Regions from separate parts of the Rhizobium sp. USDA 3886 genome, predicted to be linked through region 1. Evidence: riboswitches for the same ligand, from Rfam matches in the RefSeq annotation. Region 1 holds a riboswitch; each other region holds the start of a gene.
The links. A riboswitch is a leader RNA that binds a small molecule or an ion and turns the genes downstream of it on or off. The one in region 1 is predicted to bind cobalamin.
Positions count from the first base shown of each region.

Region 2: another riboswitch for cobalamin. It lies ahead of ACZ9BX_RS24625 (ABC transporter substrate-binding protein); the one in region 1 lies ahead of bluB (5,6-dimethylbenzimidazole synthase).
Region 3: another riboswitch for cobalamin. It lies ahead of cobU (bifunctional adenosylcobinamide kinase/adenosylcobinamide-phosphate guanylyltransferase); the one in region 1 lies ahead of bluB (5,6-dimethylbenzimidazole synthase).

Region 1 is NZ_JBWCDC010000001.1:1,150,905-1,158,538, reverse strand. It holds gene ACZ9BX_RS05970 (LTA synthase family protein) at 1-1,232, opposite strand, end outside; gene ACZ9BX_RS05965 (hypothetical protein) at 1,153-1,410, shown strand; gene ACZ9BX_RS05960 (NAD+ synthase) at 1,407-3,086, shown strand; gene ACZ9BX_RS05955 (TolB family protein) at 3,108-3,938, shown strand; cobalamin riboswitch at 3,957-4,140, shown strand; gene bluB (5,6-dimethylbenzimidazole synthase) at 4,218-4,904, shown strand; gene ACZ9BX_RS05945 (DUF2865 domain-containing protein) at 4,912-5,997, opposite strand; gene ACZ9BX_RS05940 (NADP-dependent malic enzyme) at 6,122-7,634, opposite strand, start outside.
Region 2 is NZ_JBWCDC010000003.1:381,725-389,358, reverse strand. It holds gene ACZ9BX_RS24630 (hypothetical protein) at 1-773, shown strand, start outside; cobalamin riboswitch at 815-1,048, shown strand; gene ACZ9BX_RS24625 (ABC transporter substrate-binding protein) at 1,298-2,338, shown strand; gene ACZ9BX_RS24620 (FecCD family ABC transporter permease) at 2,350-3,375, shown strand; gene ACZ9BX_RS24615 (ABC transporter ATP-binding protein) at 3,372-4,136, shown strand; gene repC (plasmid replication protein RepC) at 4,876-6,135, opposite strand; gene repB (plasmid partitioning protein RepB) at 6,285-7,331, opposite strand; gene repA (plasmid partitioning protein RepA) at 7,383-7,634, opposite strand, start outside.
Region 3 is NZ_JBWCDC010000001.1:1,350,578-1,358,211, forward strand. It holds gene cobN (cobaltochelatase subunit CobN) at 1-2,295, opposite strand, end outside; gene cobW (cobalamin biosynthesis protein CobW) at 2,305-3,354, opposite strand; gene cobU (bifunctional adenosylcobinamide kinase/adenosylcobinamide-phosphate guanylyltransferase) at 3,359-3,883, opposite strand; cobalamin riboswitch at 4,196-4,585, opposite strand; gene ACZ9BX_RS07035 (chloride channel protein) at 4,749-6,539, shown strand; gene ACZ9BX_RS07040 (AAA family ATPase) at 6,710-7,261, shown strand; gene ACZ9BX_RS07045 (cobyric acid synthase) at 7,291-7,634, opposite strand, start outside.

The sequences.
Region 1 (7,634 bases):
ATCAGGGAATCGTCGGAGGCGAACATGCCGCGCTTTTCCATCGGCGGCATCGTTTCTTCGGTCCGGAACTCTTCGAAACCGAAATCCTTGTAGACCTGATTGCGGTTCCAGAACCAGCCGCTGAAGGGGTGCAGGGCGCGGGCGGTATAGCCTTCGCCGCGGAAGAAGGTGGCAAGCGAAGGCACGTTGCTGCGGACATATTGCTGGTAAGGAATGCTGCCGTAAGGCAGGAAGGCGTTCGAGAAGCCGGTCAGTGCCTCAAATTCGACATTGGCGGTCATGCCGCCGAATTCCGGCGAGAAGACGTAGCCGGACTGCGCGGCGCGGACATTCGGCATGGGATCGGCGCTGAAGGAGAGGTTCTTCAGCCGTGTCGGATCCCAAAAGGACTCGCTCATCAGCATGATGATGTCCGGCTTTTCCTCAGGGCCTGTCAGATAGCCGTAGTTGCGCGAGGGGATCGCGTCGAGCGCATCGGCGTTGAGACCAGCGGGTGCCGCGACATCGGCCATCGGAATATTGAAGAGGAAGGCCAGTATGAAGCCGTTGCTGCGGTAGTTCTCCTTCTGGTCCCACATCATCGGCACCACCTGCAGCCGGTCGCGGATGTAGGAATATTGCGAATAGTCCATCAGCGAGGCGAAGGCCGCAATCACTGGAAGCCCGAGGCAGAGGTGGCGCAAACGCGCCTGGCGGGAGAGCTTCGGGAAGTTCCGCCAGGCATAACGCCAGGCGAAAACGATGCCTATGGCGAAAAGTACGATGCCGACAAGGAGGGCCGCGGCCGTCCACGGCCTGTCGCGCACCATGACCGGCAGCAGTTCCATGATCTGACGAGTATAGAGCACGTCGGACGGATAGAAGGGGTCGGAGAGAAAGCGCTGCTTCTGATTGGAGACAAAGGCCGGGATCAGAAAAAGCGGTATCAGGATGAACGCCGTCTGGTAGCGCCGTCCAAATACGGCATCGAGGGTCAGCATCACGATCGTGAGCATGGTGACCGTCGTCATGCCGGGCCTAACCGTCGATGTGAGAAACTCGCCGACATCGGCGAGCGTCCCGCGCGCGATCCACTCGACGGCGACAACGCTGAGTAAAGCGAGAGAAAACAAAAAAAGAATGCCGAGTGCCGCGCGCGCTGCCGGGGACTGAATGCTCGACCCGGAACCGGCGGAAAGTAGTGCTGCTTTTCTGGCCGGTGCGGACTTCATTATCAACGCGATCAACGGCATGCTCCGATGTCATAAAAATTTCACTGAAGTTTCACACGCCTGTCATGAACGCTGGATGAACCCTCCCGGTTTCTCGGCTTTTCCCTGTGGTTTGAATTTTTCGCCCGGCAGACCCCGCGGCTTTTCATGGCGCGGGCGATTGAAGCGGCGGGCCGCACGCGCTAAATGGATGACATGACACAGGAAAACGCTCCTTTGAATACGCTCCGGATTGCCGTTGCCCAGTTGAACCCGACCGTCGGCGATGTCGCCGGAAACCTTGCAAAAGCCCGCGAGGCACGCACGGATGCGGCCCGCCAGGGCGCGCATCTGCTGCTTCTGACGGAGCTCTTCATTTCCGGCTATCCGCCGGAAGACCTCGTGCTGAAACCGGCGTTCCTGAGGGCCTGCCTCAAAGCGGTCGAGGACCTCGCCGCCGATACCGCGGACGGCGGCCCCGGGGTCATTGTCGGCTTCCCGCGGCAAGGAAAGACGGGGCGGCATAATTCCGTCGCGGTTCTTGACGGCGGCAAGATCCTGGTGCTGCGCGACAAGATCGACCTGCCGAACTACGGCGAGTTCGACGAGAAGCGCGTCTTTTCCGAAGGATCGATGCCGGGGCCGGTGAATTTCCGCGGCGTGCGTCTTGGCGTGCCGATCTGCGAGGAGATCTGGAACGATCTCGGCGTCTGCGAGACGCTCGCCGAAAGTGGTGCCGAAATCCTGCTCGTTCCGAATGGCTCGCCTTATTATCGCGGTAAGGTCGACGTGCGCCATCAGGTGGCGTTGAAGCAGGTGATCGAAACCGGCTTGCCGCTGATCTTCGCCAATCAGCTCGGCGGCCAGGACGAGCTCGTCTTCGATGGCGCCAGCTTCGCCTTCAATGGCGACAGGACGCTCGCCTTCCAGATGAGCCAGTTCGAAACGGCGCTGGCCGTGACGACTTGGAAGCGCGGCGAAGACGGCTGGCGCTGCACCGAAGGCCCGATGTCGCGTATTCCCGAACTCGACGAGGCCGACTATCGCGCCTGCGTGCTTGGCTTCCGCGACTATGTGAACAAGAGCGGCTTCAAGAATGTCGTCCTCGGTCTCTCCGGTGGCATCGACTCGGCGATCTGCGCGGCAATCGCCGTCGATGCGCTCGGCGAGGAACGCGTGCGAACCGTAATGCTGCCGTACCGATATACATCTTCCGATTCACTGAAGGATGCGGCCGAATGCGCCAAGGCGCTCGGATGCCGCTACGATATCGTGCCGATCGAGGAGCCGGTGAAAGGCTTCACCTCGGCGCTTTCGCAGCTGTTCGAAGGAACCGACAGCGGCATTACCGAAGAGAACCTGCAGAGTCGGGCGCGCGGCACGATCTTGATGGCGATTTCCAACAAGTTCGGCTCCATGGTCGTCACGACCGGCAATAAGTCGGAAATGTCGGTCGGCTATGCGACGCTCTACGGCGACATGAACGGCGGCTTCAATCCAATCAAGGACCTCTACAAGATGCAGGTCTATGCGCTGGCGCGCTGGCGCAACAGCCATGTGCCGCCGGATGCGCTGGGGCCATCCGGCATTGTGATCCCGCACAACATCATCGACAAGGCGCCGTCGGCCGAGCTTCGTCCGGACCAGACGGACCAGGATTCATTGCCGCCTTATCCGGTGCTGGACGACATCCTCGAATGCCTCGTCGAGAAGGAGATGGCGGTCGAGGAGATCGTCGCGCGCGGGCATGACGTGGCGACCGTCCATCGCGTCGAGCATCTGCTCTATCTCGCCGAATACAAGCGCCGCCAATCGGCTCCGGGCGTGAAGATCACCAAGAAGAACTTCGGGCGCGATCGCCGCTATCCGATTACCAACCGGTTCCGCGACCGGTAACGAGAGAATCCGGGAGGATGCATGCGCAGTTCGGTCGAGACTTACAATATCCGTACCGGCGAAAGCCGGATTGTCTTTCAGACGGAGAAACTGATCGAGGCGCCGAACTTCGCGCCGGACGGCGGATATCTGCTGTTGAACGGTGACGGGTTGCTTTACCGGCTGCGGCCGGATGGGATCGGCGGGCTTGAGCAGGTCGATACGGACTTTGCGACCGCATGCAACAACGATCACGGCATTTCGCCGGACGGGGCGCAAATCGTCATTTCCGACAAGACGGAATTCGGCAAGTCGGCGATCTATATCCTGCCGGCGGCCGGCGGGGCGCTGCGGCTGATTACCGAGAATTTGCCTTCCTATTGGCACGGCTGGTCGCCGGACGGGAAGGAGCTAGCCTATTGTGGCATCCGCAACGATGAATTCGATATCTATACAATCTCCGTCGATGGCGGCCCCGAGAAGCGGCTGACGCATGGCGAGGGGCGCAACGACGGGCCGGACTATTCGGCTGACGGGAAATGGATCTACTTCAACTCCAGCCGCACCGGGCTCATGCAGATCTGGCGCATCCATCCGAATGGGACGGGTCTTGAGCAGGTGACGCATGACAATTACGGCAGCTGGTTTGCGCATCCTTCGCCAAAGAACGACAAGGTGCTGCTCCTTTCTTATGATCCGAACGTCTTCGATCATCCGCGCGATCTCGATGTGCGGCTGCGGCTGATGGATATGGACGGCGGCAACCTGACGACGCTGTTCGAGCTCTTCGGCGGGCAGGGCACGATCAATGTCCCTTGCTGGTCACCGGATGGTGACGAATTCGCCTATGTGCGATATTTCCCGGCAGCTTGAACGCAGCGGCAATTCAGGACATAGAGATTGCCGTCAGGTGCCTGCATCAAGCAGGAGAATCGGGAATCCGGTGAAAGACCGGAACGTGCCCAACGCTGTGAGGCTGACGTTTGCCGCAACAATGGCCACTGGCTTTTGCCGGGAAGGCCGTGGCAAGCGGGTGACGCCAAGTCAGAAGACCGGCCTGGCAAGATAGACCGAACCGCGCGGACGGCGGCGAGGTTTTTGACGCTCCTTGCGCTGCGGCGCGGGTGCTCAAGCATTGTTGGGGATTTAACGATGCAACCTGATCCTTTCGCCCATGCCCTTGTACCGGCCGGCGAGTTTTCCGAACACGACCGGGCCGCAGTCTACAGAGCCATAGAAACGCGCCGTGACGTGCGCGACCAGTTCCTGCCCGATCCTCTGCCTGACAATCTGGTGTCGCGGCTGCTGGGGGCGGCGCATGCCGCACCGTCGGTCGGTTTCATGCAGCCCTGGAATTTCGTCGTGATCCGCGATCCGGAGGTACGCCAGGCCGCGTGGCAGGCTTTTTCGCGCGCCAATCAGGAGGCGGCCGAGATGTTTGAAGAGGAGCGGCGGGATGTCTACCGCAGCCTGAAGCTCGAAGGCATCCGCAAGGCGCCGCTCAGCATCTGCGTCACCTGCGATCCGGACAGGGCAGGGCCGGTGGTCATCGGCCGCACCCACAATCCGCGTACGGATGTCTATTCGACCGTCTGCGCCGTGCAGAACCTGTGGCTTGCCGCTCGCGCCGAAGGCATCGGCGTCGGCTGGGTCAGCATCTTCCATGATGCGGATATCCGCGATCTGCTTGGCATTCCGGAGCGGATCGAGATCGTCGCCTGGCTTTGTGTCGGCTATGTCGACCAGCTCTACACCGCGCCGGAACTGGCGGTGAAAGGCTGGCGCCAGCGCTTGCCGCTCGAAGAACTGGTCTTCTCAGACCGATGGGGAAGCCAGTAACGCCGCGTCAGTTCTGCTGCGGCTGCGGCCCGGGCGTTGCGGGTTTCTTGAGATCGATCGCGCCCTGATCGCCGGCGAGGAACTGCGGACCGACCTGGCGGACTTTGCTGTTCGCCGGGTCATAGGGGCGGTCCGGCACCTGCGGCTGTGGGGCAGACGTGGAGGTGGCGCTCGATGGCGGCTTCGTCTTGATATCGGTGATTGAGCCCTTCGGCGGCGGTTCGCTGATTGCTTGGTTCTTGCGCATGTTCTCGTAATAGGCCGAGAGATTGCAGGCGCAGGAGGACTTTTCGCCGGGGGCGCGGTTCTTGTAGGCAAAGGCATTCGGCATGGCGCTGTAGGGCGCGCCGGTCGAAGCCGAGATCATGTTTGCGGCTTCGGTATTCGAGATGTCTTGATAGAAGAGCTCTGTCTCGATACCGGGGCACATCTTCGAACACGTCGCTGCGTCGCGGTTGAAATCGATCGATGTTGCATTCGTGGTGATCGGGAAAAAGCCGCCGTCGCAGGTACGCACGCACATCGTGCTGACATGCGACATGAGCTCGCCGCGCGGCACGCCATATTGCATGCCGCCCTGTTCGCCATCCCCAAGCGGGATGAAAGTATCGCTGCGCATCGCCTGTTCTTCGGGGCTTGGGGCCGGCGCATAGGCCTGCGGGTCCGGCGCATAGTCGAACTCCTCGTTGCAGCCGTTGTCTTCGAGTGCCGCCATCAGCTCGCGGCGCACGCGATAATCGGCACCACCCTGGTTGCGCAGTTCGTTACGCCGCTCCTGCAGGTATCGGATGTTGCCGACCATGCGTGCTTCGGACTGCTGCAACTCGCTGCAATAATCCGCATTCTCGCCGCCGATCACCACCATGCTGTCCACGGAGCAGCCGTAGCCGCGCAGATCATTGCGGACTTTGCGCAGCTCGAGATTCTGCTCGGCAATGGCGCTTGCATACTGGCGGACTTCGGGACCATTGCCGATGACATGCGGCAGATCGGCGACGCGGCCGCGCAGGTCGTCGCAGATCGCATTCGTCTGCGCGGCAGCGGGTGCAGCCAGGGCAAGCAAGATCGCAAGGGTCAGGTTTCGGCGGTTCACGGCATCATCCCGGAGCAAAGTGAGGCCAGTGCGGCGTGACAGTTACCGCATCATGCCTTTCTAGCCTGCTTCCGTTAACAAGCTGGCGACGGAATTCTAGCGCATTTTCCCATTTTGCGGCAACTTACGCCGGCTGCGAAGCCTCGGCGACGGCAAGCGCCGCCATGTTGACTACGCCGCGCGAGGTGACCGAAGTTGACAGGATATGCGCAGGTTGTGCGGTTCCCAGCAGAATTGGGCCGACATGGAGCGCGTCCATCATCGTGCGGACGAGGCCGAGCGAAATGTTGGCGGCATCGAGGTTCGGGAAGAGTAAAAGGTTGGCTTCGCCGGTAAGCGAGCTATCCGGCATGGCACGTTTGCGCAGCAATTCCGACAGCGCCGAGCCGGCTTGCATTTCGCCATCGACCTCCAGCTCCGGGGCGCGTTTGCGCACGAGCTGCAGGGCATCGCGCATCTTGCGGGCGCTCTCGGAGTTCCGGGAGCCGAAATTCGAATGGCAGATCAACGCGGCCTTCGGCGTGATGCCGAAGCGGCGGATCTCCTCGGCCGCGAGAACGGCGATCTCGGCGATTTCCTCATGCGTCGGGTTGTAGTTGACGAAGGTATCGGCGAAGAAAACGGGGCCTTTCTGGGTGATCAGCAGGCTGAGACCGGCGAAGGTGCAGACACTCTTTCGCTTGCCAATGATTTGGCCGACGTCCTTCAGGTGGCGATCGAAGCGGCCCTCCACGCCGCAGATGAGGGCATCGGCCTCGCCGCGCTTCACCGACAAGGCGCCGATAACAGTGTTGTTGGTGCGCACGATCGTGCGGGCGGCCTCCGGGTTGATGCCGGCGCGGCCGACGAGAGCGAAGTAGTCGTCGACATAGTCACGGTAACGCGGATCGTCTTCAGGGTTCACCACGGCGAAATCGACATTCGGGCGAATGCGGATGCCGAAGCGCTTCAGACGTGCCTCGATAACCGAGGGCCGGCCGATCAGAATCGGCTCGCCGGTCTTTTCCTCCAGCAGAACCTGAGCCGCGCGCAGGACGCGCTCGTCTTCTCCTTCCGCGAAGATGACGCGTTTCTTCTCGGAAAGCTTGGCGCTGGTGAAGATCGGCTTCATGACGAAGCCCGAGCGCCAGACGAAGCGGTTCAACTGATCGAGATAGGCGTCGAAATCCGCAATCGGCCGGGATGCCACGCCCGTCTCGGCGGCGGCTTTGGCGACAGCCGGGGCGATGCGCAGGATGAGACGCGGATCGAAGGGTGAGGGAATGAGGTAATTCGGACCAAAGATGGGCGTCTCGCCGGAATAGGCGCGGGCCGCGACGTCCGAAACTTCCTCGCGGGCAAGCCCCGCGATGGCCTTGACGGCAGCAAGCTTCATTTCTTCGTTGATGGCCGTGGCGCCGCAATCGAGCGCGCCACGGAAGATGTAGGGGAAGCAGAGGACGTTGTTCACCTGGTTCGGGAAGTCCGAACGGCCGGTGCAGATCATTGCGTCCGGGCGGGCGGCGCGCGCCAGGTCCGGCATGATTTCAGGGGTCGGATTGGCGAGCGCCATGATGAGCGGCTTGTCCGCCATCTGTGATAGCAGGTCGGGCTTCAGGACACCCGCGGCCGAAAGACCGAGGAAGACATCGGCGCCG
Region 2 (7,634 bases), on a different contig from region 1:
GCAAGCCGTCCGAAAAGCTCATCGACGCGACGGCACCTCACCATGGTGTCGCCGTGCCCATGGGGCGGAATATGCTCGTCTCGGTTCCGGATACCACCCAGGAAACCAAAGCGGATGAACTGCCGCCACGGCTGGGATTGCGCGTTCTGGGTGAAAGCGGTGCACAGGTCGGCGACGTCGCACCCTGCACGGCGCTGCACGGAGAAGCCTTCTCCGCAAAGCTCGTTGCCTTCGGCTGCGAGGAAGGTGTCCTGATTGCACGTCCCGGCAAAGAGCAGACCGTGCAACTTAAGATGCTGGAATATGGCGACAAGCTGCCGAAGGGAAAAGTGACGACCTTGCTTGGCAGCAAGGCGATGCAATTCTTCCTGGGCAACTATGGCGAGGACAAGATTGTGCTGATCGATCCAGACAGCACCGCACCCTATCGCCTAGTAGACCTGCCGACCCGCCGCATCGATTTCGCGCTCGATCCTGCGCGTGTTAAGAACGCCTATGTGTTGACCGAAGACGGGCAACTGCATCTCGTCGACATCCTGAGCGGCGAAATCACGACATCGACAACCGTTACCGAGCCATACAGCAAGGATGGGCACTGGCGCGATCCGCGCCCCAGGCTTGCGGTAGCTGGCGATCAGATCGCTATCACTGATCCTCGCCATAGCCTCGTCCGGGTCATCGATATTGCGACCATGAAAAAGGTTCGAGCCATTCCGGTTGAGGGTCAGCCATTCAGCGTCGTCGCCGTCGGCGGGTCGGGCGCCATCCATTAATCGCTTTTGCCTTGGCGCAGCTTGACGCGGCGGTCGCGCTCGGCATAACTGAGCGGGACGGTTCCCCGAGGAAGACTCCAAGGGGATTAATAGGGAACACGGTGCGGACGACCCAGAAGGGACCAAGACCGTGGCTGCCCCCGCAACTGTAAGCGGATTGCCGATCATCCTCGTGGCGCCAAGCGCCATGCCACTGTGGGCTCGTTCCCACGGGAAGGCAGATGGTCCGGCGCATATCCGCGAGCCAGGAGACCTGCCGTCAAAGAGAGATCCAATTGAACGGGCGGGGTTGCCCGGAACAGGAGACCAGATGATTTCTTTTGACGCCGCCATCAGGCGCAGGCCCTTCCGCACAATACGGAACGGATCGCTCTTTTCAATACAACGCAATCGCTAAGACGGACGCCAGTCATTCCGGCGGCACGCCCGCCGACATGGCCGGTGAACACCTACGCGTTTCCCATCAGCATCGGAGCGATCGCGCCACCGCGCCGACGCCTCCCCAATTCTTCGTGAGCATTCCCATGCCAAACAATTTAGACTTTCGGCGATATCTACTGCACTTCGCTTTTGCGGCACTGGCGGTCTGCGGGATTTCTGCGTCCGCTTTCGCCGCGCCCACCGCCTACCCTTTGACGATTACAAATTGCGGACGATCCGTCACTTTTGAGAAAGCACCGGAGAGAGTGGTATCGGTCGGGCAAGCGATGACCGAAATCCTGTTATCGCTCGGCCTTGCGGATCGCATCACCGGCACCGCGGTCTGGTTCAGCCCCGTGCTGAAGCCGTTCGAAGCCGAAAACAACAAGATCAAGCGTCTTGCCGACAATGATCCGAGCTTTGAGTCGGTGGTCGAAACCGATCCTGAACTTGTGACTGCCGAGTTCGAGTGGCATGTCGGCCCGAACGGTTCCGTCGGAACCTACGACCAGTTCTCGAAGGTTGGAATCAACAGCTATGTCGCGCCGGCCGATTGCGCGGCCAAGGACAATGCCACCGGCGGCGATGGCGTCCGCAAGGAGATGCTGAAGACGGAGGTGATTTATCAGGAGATCGCCGAGCTGGCCGCGATCTTTAACGTTCAGGACCGCGGCGAGGCGCTGATCGCAAGGCTGAAGGAACGCGAGGCAAAAGCGATCGCCTCCGTTGCCCGTGTCAAGGTGAAGGACATTCCCGTCATCTTCTGGTTCTCCAGCAAAGAAATCAACGGCGAAGCCTTCATGGCCGGCCGCAACGGAGCGCCGGCCTATATTATGCAAGCCCTTGGGGCGAAGAATGTGATCACCACCAACGAGGAATGGCCGTTGGTCGGCTGGGAAACAGCCGCGGGCCTCGATCCTGCGATCATCGTCATCGCCGGCATGGATCGGCGCCGCTATGCCGCCGACGATCCGGCCGTCAAGCTGGAGTTTCTTAAAACCGATCCTGTCGCAAGCAAGATCGACGCCGTTGAAAGGAAGCACCTCGTCGTGATGGACTCGCAAGCAATGAGCCCGTCGATCCGCCTTGTCGACGGGATCGAGACGCTCGCGGAAGCCATTCGGCAGTTTGGACTGGTTCAGTGACCACCGGCGCCATGCAACGCAACGGGCGGGGCGGCTTTGCCGCCTTGTTCCTGCTATCGCTAGCTGCTCTGATGCTGGCGATAAGCCTCGCCGTGTCGATCGGCGAAATCGTCATTCCGTTGCAGACGATTGCGGAAGCGATTGCCAATCGCATCTTCGGTGCCTCCTTCGCGATCAAGCCGGTTCATGAAGGTGTCATCTGGGAATATCGCCTGAGCCGTGCCCTGGTCGCTGCAAGTTCCGGCGCGGCTCTTGCCGTAACGGGCGCCATCCTGCAGGCCCTGCTCCGCAATCCGCTTGCCGAACCTTATGTGCTTGGCATTTCGGCGGGTGCCTCGACCGGCGCGGTCGCCGTCATGATCCTCAATATCGGCTCAGGTGTACTGACACTTTCCGCCGGTGCCTTTCTCGGTGCAGTGGCAGCCTTCGGTCTCGTCTCCCTTTTGGCCGCAGGCGCAGGAGGCGGCACCGATCGGATCATCCTGGCAGGTGTCGCCGGTTCGCAGCTCTTCAATGCGCTGACATCCTACATTGTCACGACCGCGGCCAACGCCGAGCAGGCAAGGGGCGTCATGTTCTGGCTGCTCGGCAGTCTCGGCGGCGTGCGCTGGCCGGACGTTTTTCTCGTGGCCCCCGTCGCCGGCAGCGGCTTTCTCATCTGCATGTTTCATGCGCGTGCGCTCGACGCTTTCACTTTCGGAACGGATTCTGCCGCAGCGCTCGGCATTCCGGTCAAGCGCGTGCGCCTCATCCTCCTTGGGCTGACGGCCGTGATGACCGCTGCCGTTGTCAGCATCGTCGGCTCAATCGGCTTCGTCGGCCTCGTCATTCCGCACGCGGCCCGCTTTCTGGTCGGCCCCGCGCACCGGCGGATACTGCCGGCGACAGCGTTGATCGGCGCGATCTTCATGGTGCTTGCCGATATCGTCTCGCGCACCATCATCCCGCAGCAGGTGCTTCCGATCGGCGTAGTCACGGCGCTTTTCGGTGCTCCTGCCTTCGCCTTCATCCTCTACAAGGCAAGGAGGCCGGTATGAGCATATCGATCCAGAATGTCTGCTGGTCCGCCGGCGACACAATGATCGTCGACGGCGTGAGCCTTCATGTTGCGGCAGGCAAGACGCTTGGTCTGCTCGGGCCCAATGGCTCAGGCAAGTCAAGCCTGTTGCGTCTCATCTGCCGGCTGCGGCAGGTCAAGAGCGGGGTCATCAAACTTGACGAGAGCGATATCAGCACGATGGCTCGTCCCGAAATTGCCCGGCGTCTCGCACTGGTCGAACAGCAAGCGACAACCGATGCGGAAATCACCGTGAAGGATGTTGTCCGCTTAGGGCGAACGCCGCATCGAGGCTCCCTCTCCCCCTGGGATGCGAGGGACGAGGCCGCCGTCAATGCGGCACTGGAACAGGTCGGCATGACCAGCAAGGCTACACAGCTGTGGCGGACGCTGTCAGGTGGCGAGCGCCAGCGCGCGCACATCGCCCGCGCGCTTGCGCAAACGCCGACGGAACTGCTGCTCGACGAACCGACCAACCATCTGGACATCCAGCATCAGTTGGAGCTGCTGGATCTCGTCACGAGACTGCCGGTCACCAGCGTTATCGCGCTGCATGATCTCAATCTGGCGGCAATGTTCTGCGACAGCCTGGCCGTCCTGCAGGGTGGTCGTGTGGTCGCCGTCGGTCCGCCCGAGACGGTTCTCACTGAGACACTTGTTCGCGATGTATTCGGAGTTCGGGCTCGCATCGAAAAGTCCGCGGTGCACGGCCGGCATCACATTCAGTATTTTGTCGGTTAGGAACGTCTGACTTCAAATCAGACATCAGCGACTAGTGGCCGCGCGAAGAGAAGCCGTCGGGTCGATTTTTGCTAACGAGCCGGAAGACGCCCGGCCCTTGCCGGGTTAGTGCTGCCGCGTCCGCTCTCAGGTTTTGCCGGAAGCGTGTCGCTACGTTGCTATCTTGCGGTTCTCCGCAATTCAACGCGACCTTTCCTTGACCAAAAGCCCCTGCTTCTCTATCATCATGACATGATTTCCGGGAGGTCAGATCAAATTTATCCGATCTCTAACAGTTTGTTATCATAGACCATTCGACGTCTAACGGAAATAATCTCCCTCTTCCTTTCAGTCACTGCAGATGGGTCGTTTCCGGTCGCGTAAGGTAGCATATCGCAGCATTGAACCGGTGATGCGCGCCCTGAGGGTTCCTTGCCTACCAAAGCCACTAACTTCGATCCGATCTTGAGCGCTCGCGGTACGCACGCGGTGTGAGTCACAAAAAACTGCCGGCAGAATCGATTGCCTTTGCCGTCCAAGAAGGCGAGCGCGCGCGACTAACGCACGTTGCGGACCCACGACACAGCAAGCGTCCGTGTGTGCCGAAGGTCTGATCTGTTGCATTGAACCGGCCATAGTTCCTCCAGACAACGATGTCTTGCCGGGGTTTGACATTCGGCCGGTTCGTGGCGGGTGGCCTAGGAATGCTATGCCGTTAATGTTTCGGGGGCTGGCTACTGGCGAGTTTACTGCAGTCAACTCAGTGCGGGGCATCATGTTCCCTTGCCCTTGCCAGGGCCAATAACATCGATCCGATCGCAAACTCGCCACGTTGGGCGCGCCGTGTCAGGTCGCGTAAGTAGCCGCCGGCTGAATTGATCGTCCCAGCCCGTTCCAAAATACAGGCGAGAACGGCCGACGCTATTTGCGGGCCCATGACACGGTAGGCGTTCTTGTAGGCTGAAGGACTGATCTGCAACATTGAGCTGACGACAGTTCCCGCGGCAATGAGGTCCTGCCAGGATCCGACAGTTCCAGCGGGACCGTAATTGCGCACCTCCGGGCATGCCTGCAGGACGAGGGAGAGTGGAAATATCGCAGATGCCGCGTTGGTTTCTGCTGCGTTGCGGGTGAGTTCAGTGCCGCTGACGTTTACGGAGTTGGCCAACGACGAGTTTACTGCGGTCAACTCAGAGACCGTTGTTTCGACAGCAGCTTCAGAATCAAGATTAGATTCAGATTCTGTTATCTGTATGTGCCGCTCATTTTGTGAGTCATTGCCGCTCAAAGTTTGAGTTTTAATCTGTAATTCCAGTCGCTTGAGGATTTCATCCCGCAACGTTTCCAGAAGATGCAAGGTGGATGCAATCGCATGGGGCCCCGCGGTACGGGGTAATTGGTTCAGGATCTCGTGAAAGCGGCCGTTGACCGCTTGCCAGTCTCCCGCAAGCTCTTCGCTGATCGCTGCGTGGACAAGCTTTGAGATGTCGCGGCGGGTGAGCGTGAGGCGTTCCTTGAGTGTTTGGATGTAGAGACGGTCGGCGGCGACTTTTGCGGCCAGGCGTTCGATTTCTGCGGCGCGGGCAAGCAGGGGCGCGAGCGAGAATCCGTAAGCGTCGTTGATCTCGCCATTGCGGCTCTTACGAGCGTAGCGCTTTCCGTTGGGACTGTCCTTGCGGATCACGAGACCGGCAGCGACGAGTGCCGCCATATGCCGGCGGATCGTCTGCTCGGCCATCCCGTGGCAGCGGAGCGAAAGCTGCGCGTTGGAGGGGAACACCACGAGATTTTCACCCTCAGCAAGCTCGCTTTTCGGGTAGAAGCTCAAAAGCGCGTTCAATACCGTGAGGGCCCTGTCGGATATATCGAGCAGGGGCTTGGCTTCGCAAAGCGCGCGATAGATTTTCCATTTATCGGTTGAGGCGCCTGCCTCGATTTTTTGGCTGTTGACTTGACTTGCGAGCATGCCAAGTGTCATCGGCCGCCGCCCAAAAGGCGTCGTCACACTTCCGCTTTCCATTTTCTTCGCCTTCTTCAAGGCAAAAGGTATCAGCTCACCGAAAATAGGTGCCGGAGACTCTTGACTATGTTGTGCGGAAATGTGATTCTCTGGGTGTCTAGATCAGAGAGGGCTTCCGCTACGGCAACGTTCGGGGGCCTTTTCTTTTGCTATTGATCTCCGTTCTTTCCAATATTCCTGCTGTTCTCGAACGCCTCGTAGAGACGATCCAGGTTGTCCGCGATATAGGTGCCGAAGGCCGATGCCTTCCCTGCCCTCAGCGCGATAGTGAATTGTTTTCCGTCGTCCTTGATCTTCGCCTTTACGGAGCCATCTCTCAGCTGCCACTGGCTCACTGCCGAGGTGGGCATTGTGGTCTGTGCAGTTGAGGCCGGCTTCTTGCTGAAGAAAGCGACGAGCATCTCGAAGCGGGCATCCGGCTCGGCGGCTTCGAAGGCCGGTGTCTCGATGAACAGCATCGCCCGCTCAGTGGCGTTCTCTTCTTCGAATTTCACCGAAAGATCGTGCCAACGGTCGCGGCCGGTTGCGCGTGCTGCTCCGATGGCCGAAAGAACCCCTTCAGGGATACGCCGGGTGACGGACAGCATCTTGGAGATCGTCGTCTTGTCGGCGCTGAGTGCTGCCATGATCGTCTCCCGATCGAAGCCGAGCTTGTCGAGTTTGTCGGCAAACATCGTACGCTCGATAAAGGAGAGATCCGCGCGTGCGGAGTTCTCTTGACCCTGGGCAATCACATGGTCGCGATCGGCAAGCTTCTTGACGACGGCGCGCACCGGCCGTCCAAGCTCCTTGGCGGCGCGTGCCCGCCGATGGCCGAAAGCGATCTGATATTTTCCGTCCTTTTCCGGATGCGGGCGGACGAGAATGGGCGAATCCTGCCCTCGCAGGCGGATAGCCTCTACCAATTCCTGAAACTGTTCGTCATTGTGCGCGAGGCGGTCGCTGACGAAGGAATCCTCGATGAGCGCGGTGTCGAGATCAATCACGGTTTCGCCGTGAGCTAGCTTCTCTTCGATCGCGCGCGCAGCATCGGCCCTTGAAGCAAGGGCATCTATGCTGCGGGTAACTGCACCTAGCGCGCCAATACCCTTGAAACTGATCGGCTGTCTGTCACCGTCGCTCGCGGGCTCGCTGTTTACGGCGGTAAACTTCTTGGAATCATCCATCAGGCCCGAGAGGATATTCTTACGTGCCATTCTTTCTCCTCCTGGCGGCTGAACGGTTTATCGCGATCAATCGGTGCGCCTTCATCTGCGCCCCCATGCCCTGTGGATCAGTTCGGTGATTTCACCGTTCACTGCACTCATGGCCTCCATGGCGCGGTCATAGGTCGCGCGGGTAAACTGATTGCGCTCCACCTCGTAGAGGGTCTGGTTGGTCATCGCCGCATCCGAAATCGCCACGCTTCGAAGCATAGGATTGGTGAGCACGTGGTTGCGGAACATGGAGCGCATGAAGGCGACCATTTGCGTCTGCGGGCCGTCCTGCGGGTCGTAACG
Region 3 (7,634 bases), 200 kb from region 1:
CAGTGCCACCGTGAGATCAATCAGCAACCGGCCTTCCGGCGCGACGCCGAAGATGTGCAGGCCGTCGCGGATCTGCATTTCCTTGAGGTCGCAGAGATAGGCGTCGAGCTTCTTCAGCGCCTCATCCTCGCTCTCGCCCTTGGCGATCCCGGCATCCTGGTCGAGGCCGATGTCGGCGACGAGATCGAGGATCTGCTTGCTGAGCAGCCGGATTCGCCGCGGGTCGCTGCCGGAGGCTTCGTAATATTCGTCAACCAGCGCTTCCAGGTCCTTCAGAGGGCCGTAGCTTTCGGCCCGCGTCAACGGCGGCGTCAGGTGGTCGATAATGACGGCGCTCGCGCGCCGCTTGGCCTGCGTGCCCTCGCCCGGATCGTTGACGATGAATGGATAGAGATGCGGGAGCGGGCCGAGAATTGCCTCGGGATAGCATTCCGCAGACAGCGCCAGCGCCTTTCCCGGCAACCATTCCAGATTGCCGTGCTTGCCCATATGGATCACGGCATCAGCGCCGAACTCCTCACGGAGAAAGGCATAAAAGGCAAGATAGCCATGCGGCGGCACGAGGTCCGGCGAATGGTAGCTTTCCTTCGGGTCGATGTTGTAGCCGCGTGCAGGCTGAATGCCGATGAGGACGTTACCGAAACGCGTGAAAGGCAGGGCGAAACCGCCATCCGTAAAATAGGGATCGGACGCCGGATCGCCCCAGCGGGCGGTAACTTCGTCCTGAACCTTTTTCGGAAGAGACGCGAGGAACAATTTGTATCCGCTCAATGAAAGCGACTCGCGGATCACCTTTCCATCGCGTCCGGAGTTGGTCAGCCCGTCGGCGAGGTGCCGCATCAGCGCATCGCCATCGGCCGGGAAATCGGGAACCGTGTAACCCGCATCCCGCATCGCCTCCAGCACCTCGATGATGCTGGCCGGCGTATCGAGACCGACGCCGTTGCCGAGGCGCCCGTCGCGGTTCGGATAATTCGCAAGCACCAACGCGATGCGGCGGTCCGCAACCTGCCTGCTTCGCAGACGCGCCCAGTTGGCGGCGAGTTTCGCCGTGTAACGCATACGATCGGCATCCGGCTCGCTGGCGACGATATTGGCTTCAACGGCCGCGTCGTAACGGGCGGCGGATTTGAACGAAACGGCGCGCGCCAGCACGCGGCCATCGACCTCCGGCAGCGCAACGTTCATGCCGAGATCGCGGGCGGAAAGACCTTGGGACGACAAGGCCCATGCTTCCTTGGACGAAGCGGAGAAAATCGCCTGGAGAACGACGGCGCCGTTGGATTCTAGGACCGTTGCCGCGCGATCGGCGCCGGGCGCGGAGACGGCAAAGCCGGTCGTGTTGATCACCACGTCAGGCGGCGCTTCTGTTAAGATGCGTTCGAGAATGCCGGTCGATACCGGGTCCTTGAGGCTATAGGCGAAGACCGGCAGAGGACGTAGGCCTTCCGCCGCCAGCGCTTCGATGAGCGCTTCGATGGGGGCCGTTTCGCCGCTCTGGACGAGGGCGCGGTAGAAGCTGATGGCGACGGTGGGGAGCTCGCCGGAACTTTCCGTCTCCCCAACGGGGAGAAGGTGGCCCGAAGGGTCGGATGAAGGGGAAGCGCGGCAATCGCCAGCATCACCTTCGCGGTCCTGTTCGCTCCTTGCGTCGCTCACCCCTCTCATTTGCCCTGAAGGGCATCTTCTCCCCGCTGGAGAGAAGATGGAGGCTGCGGCGGCCTTCCACTCCTCAATCCCAATGACACCCCTGCCCGGCCACCAGATGCCGGCCTTCATCAACGGCGTTGCCGCGCCCGGCTTCCCATCACCGGCAAGCATCGCCGCGGCATAATCGAGAAATCCTCGCGAATTCCCGTCGCCGCCTTCGATCAGATAGGACCAGAGCGCATTCAGATCATCGAGCGGCACATTCGAAAAAGGCGCCAATCCCGCATCCGGCTTGGAATCCCCGGGCAGCACCGCGATCATCGCGTCATGCCGCGCAGCGCAGGTGTGCAGCGCCTCCAGCGCGTAGTGGAAGTAGCTCGCGCCCCCAAGCGCCCGGACGATGATCAACTTGGCATGCCGCGCAGTCCGCTCGATATAGGCATCGACGGACATCGGGTGCTTGAGGCTCATAAGGCTGGCGAGCCGGAGCGAAAAAGGCCTGCCGCCTTGTGCGTGAGCCGCGGCGATCGCCGAAAGCTCCGTGTCCGCTGCGGACAGGAACAGGATATCGCCCGGCGATTGGCCGAGGTCGATCGCCTCCTCGCCATCGCTGATCGTTCCTTTCTGGGCAAGAAGCAGATGCATGGCCGAGCCTTAGACGAGTGCCTGGATGGCATTGCGGACCGTGCCCTGATCCATCTCATGCAGACCGATCACCACAAGGCGCGTGCCGCGTGCTTCGCCCGGCGCCCAGGCGCGGTCGAAATACTGGTCGACGCGGCTGCCGACGGCCTGGACCTGCAAACGCATCGGCTTGCCCGCGACATCGGCAAAGCCCTTCAGGCGCAGGACGTCGTGCTCGGCAATCACGCCTTTCAGCTTCTCGGCGAAGCCTGCCGGATCGGTGATCGGACCGAGTTCGACGACGAAGCTGTCGAACTCGTCATGGTCGTGCGGCGTGCCGTCTGCATGCTCCAGCTCATGATGGGATTTGCGGTTGACGATGTCCCCTTCCGTGCCGATGCCGAGGCCGAGCAGCACGCTTGCGGGAACCTCGCCGTTTCTCGCCTCGATCATCGCCGGCTTGCGGGCAATGCGGGAGGTTACTTCGCGGCGCACGCGGCCGAGCCCCTCGCCGTCAAGGAGGTCGGTCTTGTTGAGCACGATGAGGTCGGCGCAGGTCAATTGATCCTCGAAGAGTTCTTCTATCGGGCTTTCATGATCGAGGGACGCGTCGTCGGCGCGGCGGGCATCCACCGCATCGTGGTCATCGGCGAAACGGCCGGCGGCGACGGCCGCGCTGTCGACGACGGTGATGACCCCATCGACCGTCACCTCGCTGCGGATCTCCGGCCAGTTGAAGGCGGCAACGAGCGGCTGCGGCAGGGCAAGGCCGGAGGTTTCGATGATGATGTGGTCCGGGCGCTGCGCGCGCTCCAAAAGCTTCGTCATGGTCGGGATAAAATCATCGGCAACGGTGCAGCAGATGCAGCCATTGGTGAGCTCGATGATGTCGTCCTCTGTGCAGTTTTCCGCGCCGCAACCCTTCAATACGTCGCCGTCGACGCCGAGATCGCCGAATTCGTTGATGATCAGCGCGATCTTCTTGCCGCCGGTATTGGAAAGCAGATTGCGGATCATCGTCGTCTTGCCGGCGCCAAGGAAGCCGGTGATGACCGTTGCGGGGATCTTCTGCTGGTTCATAGGTTCAACCCTTCATTTTCAGCGGCAGACCGGCCGCGATGAAATACACGTCCGCGGCTTCCGCCGCGATCATCTGGTGCAGCCGTCCGGCATGATCGCGGAAATCCCGCGCCATCCGGCTTTCCGGCACGATGCCGAGGCCGACTTCATTGGAAACGATGACGAGCCGCGCCTTGGCTTTTGGCAGAAACGACGCAAGGGCAGCGAATTCCGCCGCCATGTCGCGCTCTTCCATCATCAGATTGGTGACCCAGAGCGTCAGGCAATCGACGAGGATCGCCCGACCCTCGCGGTCGATCGCGGAGAGACGGGAGAGGAGATCCAGCGGCTCCTCGTGTGTCGTCCAGAGCGGACCCCGATCGGACTTATGCTGCTCGATGCGCGCACGCATCTCTTCGTCCCACGCCCGGCCGGTCGCGACGTAGTGGCGCTCAAGGTCGCTATCGGCGATCAGCCGCTCGGCGAAATGGGATTTGCCGGAACGCGCGCCGCCGAGGACGAAGGCAGTGCCGAGTGAAGAAGAGGTCATCAGGATGCAGACCCCGGAAGGGATAGCACCACACAACCTCTCCGTCCCTCATTCCTGTGCTTGTCACAGGAATCCAGCCACGGCGCGTCTTCGCCTTGAATGACCTTTTTCGTTTTGGGGAGTCTTCTGCGCCCAAGGACTTGGGCGCACTGGATGCCTGTGCTGGTTCCCGGGACAAGTCCCAGGACCGGAATGAGGGAAGTCGAAAGTGCGGCGTCCCGCAAAGAAGCCGCAAAATACGGCATGAAATTCCATCGTTCAGCCATGACAACCTCCGTGCTGGCAGCGGGGAACAATACCCCAGAATGGGCTCTTCGCCCGGCACGCATGGCAGGTCTCCTGGCTCGCGGGTATTGGCACGACAGGGCGACCATTGAGGTCGCCCTGTCGTGCCAGCGGGTCTTCCTCGCCTTCCCGGCTGCGTCTTCGTGAAAAGGCGGACGATTCGTAGAAATAGAGGCGTCCTGCCCCGGCTGATCACGATGCATTTCCAGTGGCTTTTCCGGCGCCTTGCCGCTTCACCCGCTCCGCGACATGCGAAACAGCCGTGAATTGGCCTGAACGCCGGATGGAAGACCCTGACCGCTCTACAGTCGCGGGGTCGGCTGTGATGAAGACGCCCGGCTTGGGTCCGTCCCTTCACATTCCCTTTTCATCCGGCACGGCATCTGCCGTTCCGGAACCATCCGTAAGATTGTTCATCGTTAGGCAAGCCGCCTGTCGAAGTCAATCGCGCACGCCAAACCGAACCAGCGGAGAACAGGTTCAAGTTCGCGGTGCGCTTCGCGCCGGGCTTTCGCCATATTTCGGGAGCAGGTGCCCTAATCGCCCTTGACGGTGTTGGCCGTTACCTAGTTCTTTGCATATGCTCACGAAATTGAATTTCCCGCGCCTCCACCAGCTCTATCGCCTGCTTGATGCAGGGCGGATTCGCGCGCTTGCCCGCCGCAGCGAAATGGGCATGGTCTTTGCCGGGATCGCCGTCGGCGTGACGTCGGGGCTCGCGGTCACCGGCATGAGCCTGCTCTCGCGCGAGCTGCACCGCCTGATCTTCGGCATCAGCGAGATCGAGAGGCTGAGTGCGTCGCAGATCGACAACAAATTCCTGCTTCTGATCGCGCCAGTCTGCGGCGGGATTCTTCTCGGCCTTCTGTTTTTTATTCTCGCGCGAACCCGCAAGAAGCCCATGGTCGACCCGATCGAAGCAAATGCTTTGCATGGCGGCCGGCTGTCGCTGACGGACAGCATCATTGTCGCTGTCCAGAATCTGGTTTCGAACGGCTTCGGCGCCTCTGTCGGCCTTGAGGCCGGCTATGTCCAGCTCGCGGCAGGCATCGCCTCCAAGCTCGGACTGAAGCTGCAGCTTCGCCGCGCCGATCTGCGCGTCCTTGTCGGCTGCGGCGCAGCCGGTGCGATCGCCGCGGCCTTCAACGCGCCCCTGACCGGCGCCTTCTACGCTTTCGAACTCATCATCGGAACGTACACGATCGTTTCGCTGACGCCGGTCGTCGTTTCTGCGCTCGTCTCGACGCTCGTCGCGCGCCTGCTGGCGGGAAGCGACTTCATGATCGACGTCGGTGAATTCGGCACGGTGGTTCCGGCCGATTATATCCCTGCCCTGCTGCTTGGCGCCTTCTGCGCCGGCGTCGGTATCCTGATCATGCAAGGCGTAGCCTTCATCGAGGAGTTGGCGCGTAAAAGTTCCGTTCCGACGCCGCTTCGTCCGGCACTCGGCGGCATCGTCGTCGGTCTTCTGGCGATGATTACGCCTCAGGTGCTTTCGGCGGGCCATGGCGCCCTGCATCTCAATCTCGACCGCGATGTCGCCGTCACGGTCCTGATCGGCCTCTTCCTGCTGAAATCTTTCGCTTCCGCCGTCTCGATCGGTTCCGGCTTCAGGGGCGGCCTCTTCTTCGCCTCGCTCTTCATGGGAGCGCTGCTCGGCAAGCTTTTCGCCTATTCGGCACCCTATTTCGCCCATGCGACGCTGACACCGGTGATCTATGCCGTGGTCGGCATGAGTTCGCTCGCCGTTGCCGTCATCGGCGGGCCGCTGACGATGACCTTCCTGGCGCTCGAGATAACCGGCGACTTTCCGATCACCGCGCTGGTGCTGGCGGCCGTCATCACCTCGTCGCTCGTCGTGCGGAACACCTTCGGCTACTCCTTCGCCACCTGGCGCTTTCATCTTCGCGGCGAGAGCATCCGCAGCGCCCATGATGTCGGCTGGATCCGCAATCTGACGGTCGACAAGCTGATGCGCTCGGACGTCAAGACGGCAAAGGCCAATATCACGATCGACGAATTCAAGAAGGCCTTCCCGATCGGTTCGCGGCAGCGCGTCATCCTGGTCGACGACGCCGACAAATATGCCGGTATGGTGCACGTTCCGGAAATCTACGCGAGCCCCGTCGATACTGACGACGAGGGCAAGGGTCTGAAGGATTTCATCCGCTACCGGAACGACTTCCTGCAGCCGCAGATGAACGCAAAGCAGGCGGCGGCGATCTTCGACAAGACGGAGAGCGAAGCGCTCGCCGTGCTCAACAATCTGATCGAGCGCCGGGTGGTCGGCCAGCTCAGCGAAAGCTATACGCTTCGCCGCTACAGCGAAGAGCTCGATCGAAGACGCCGCGAAGTTTCGGGCGAAATCTAGTGATGTCGAACTAGTCAACCTAGATTGCAGGGGCCGAGACCGCCGGCAGCCAGTATCCTTGCTAAATAAGATGTGCTCGCGCAGAGCGAAATGACGCTTGTCACTTCCAACGCGGTTCAAGCTCCAGCAAATTGCAGTCGGTTGAAGATTGGAAGGACAATGGAAACGGCATGGAGATCACATTGATTACGGGACCGGCCGGCGTTGGCAAGTCCACGCTGTGCTGGGAGATGAGCTTGCAACTCGCCACGGTGAACGTCGCTCACACCGTCATCGAGACAGATGAACTTGATAGAGTGTTCCCGCGCCCGAGTGCCGAGGATCTCGCGAGAATTCGCTCGGGAACGACGGATGTCAGCAGCCTCAATCTGGCTGCGATTTGGTCGACATATCGAGCTTTGGGGCACACCCGCCTGATCATGTCAGGCGTTATGATGCATCTTGAATTCGACCGACGATGGATTCTTGCGGCCATCCCGGACGCGACGATCACGGTGATCCGCTTGATAGCGTCTGAACCGACGCTGATGGCGCGGCTAGTACAGCGTGAGATCGGTTCTGGCGCTGATGAGCAGGCACAGCGTTCACTTCGACAAGCGAGGCGCATGGCAAGGCAAGACGCCAATGGCGTGTTCGTTATGCCTACAGACGGCAAGGCACCGACGGAACTCGCGGAGGTCATCCTGCGAAAAATCGGATGGCTGAATGTTCGCCCAGAGTGATCGCGGGAGGGCGGCGTGAGCCAGCCACCCTAGCCGAACAACGCGGTCAACCAGCCCTTGTCGAGATGGGTTTCAAGTTCGGAGGCGACCTCATCCAATGCCTCGTCGACGCTTTGTCTGTAGTTCCGCCTTTCACCGGAAAGGCCGAAACTTTCGAGAAGCTTGCCGCGATAGGCGTCGCTGCCGAAGAGGCCGTGGAGATAGGTGCCCATGATCCGCCGGTCGGCGGAAACCGCGCCATCCGCCACGCCGTCGATCACCGCTGATGGGTTGGCACAGTCCGGTCCGGCCGTCACACCCAGGTGTATCTGGTAGCCGGCAAGCGGAACGTCATATTCGGCCGAGACCGCCAGGCTGTTGCGCGCGGTCTTTT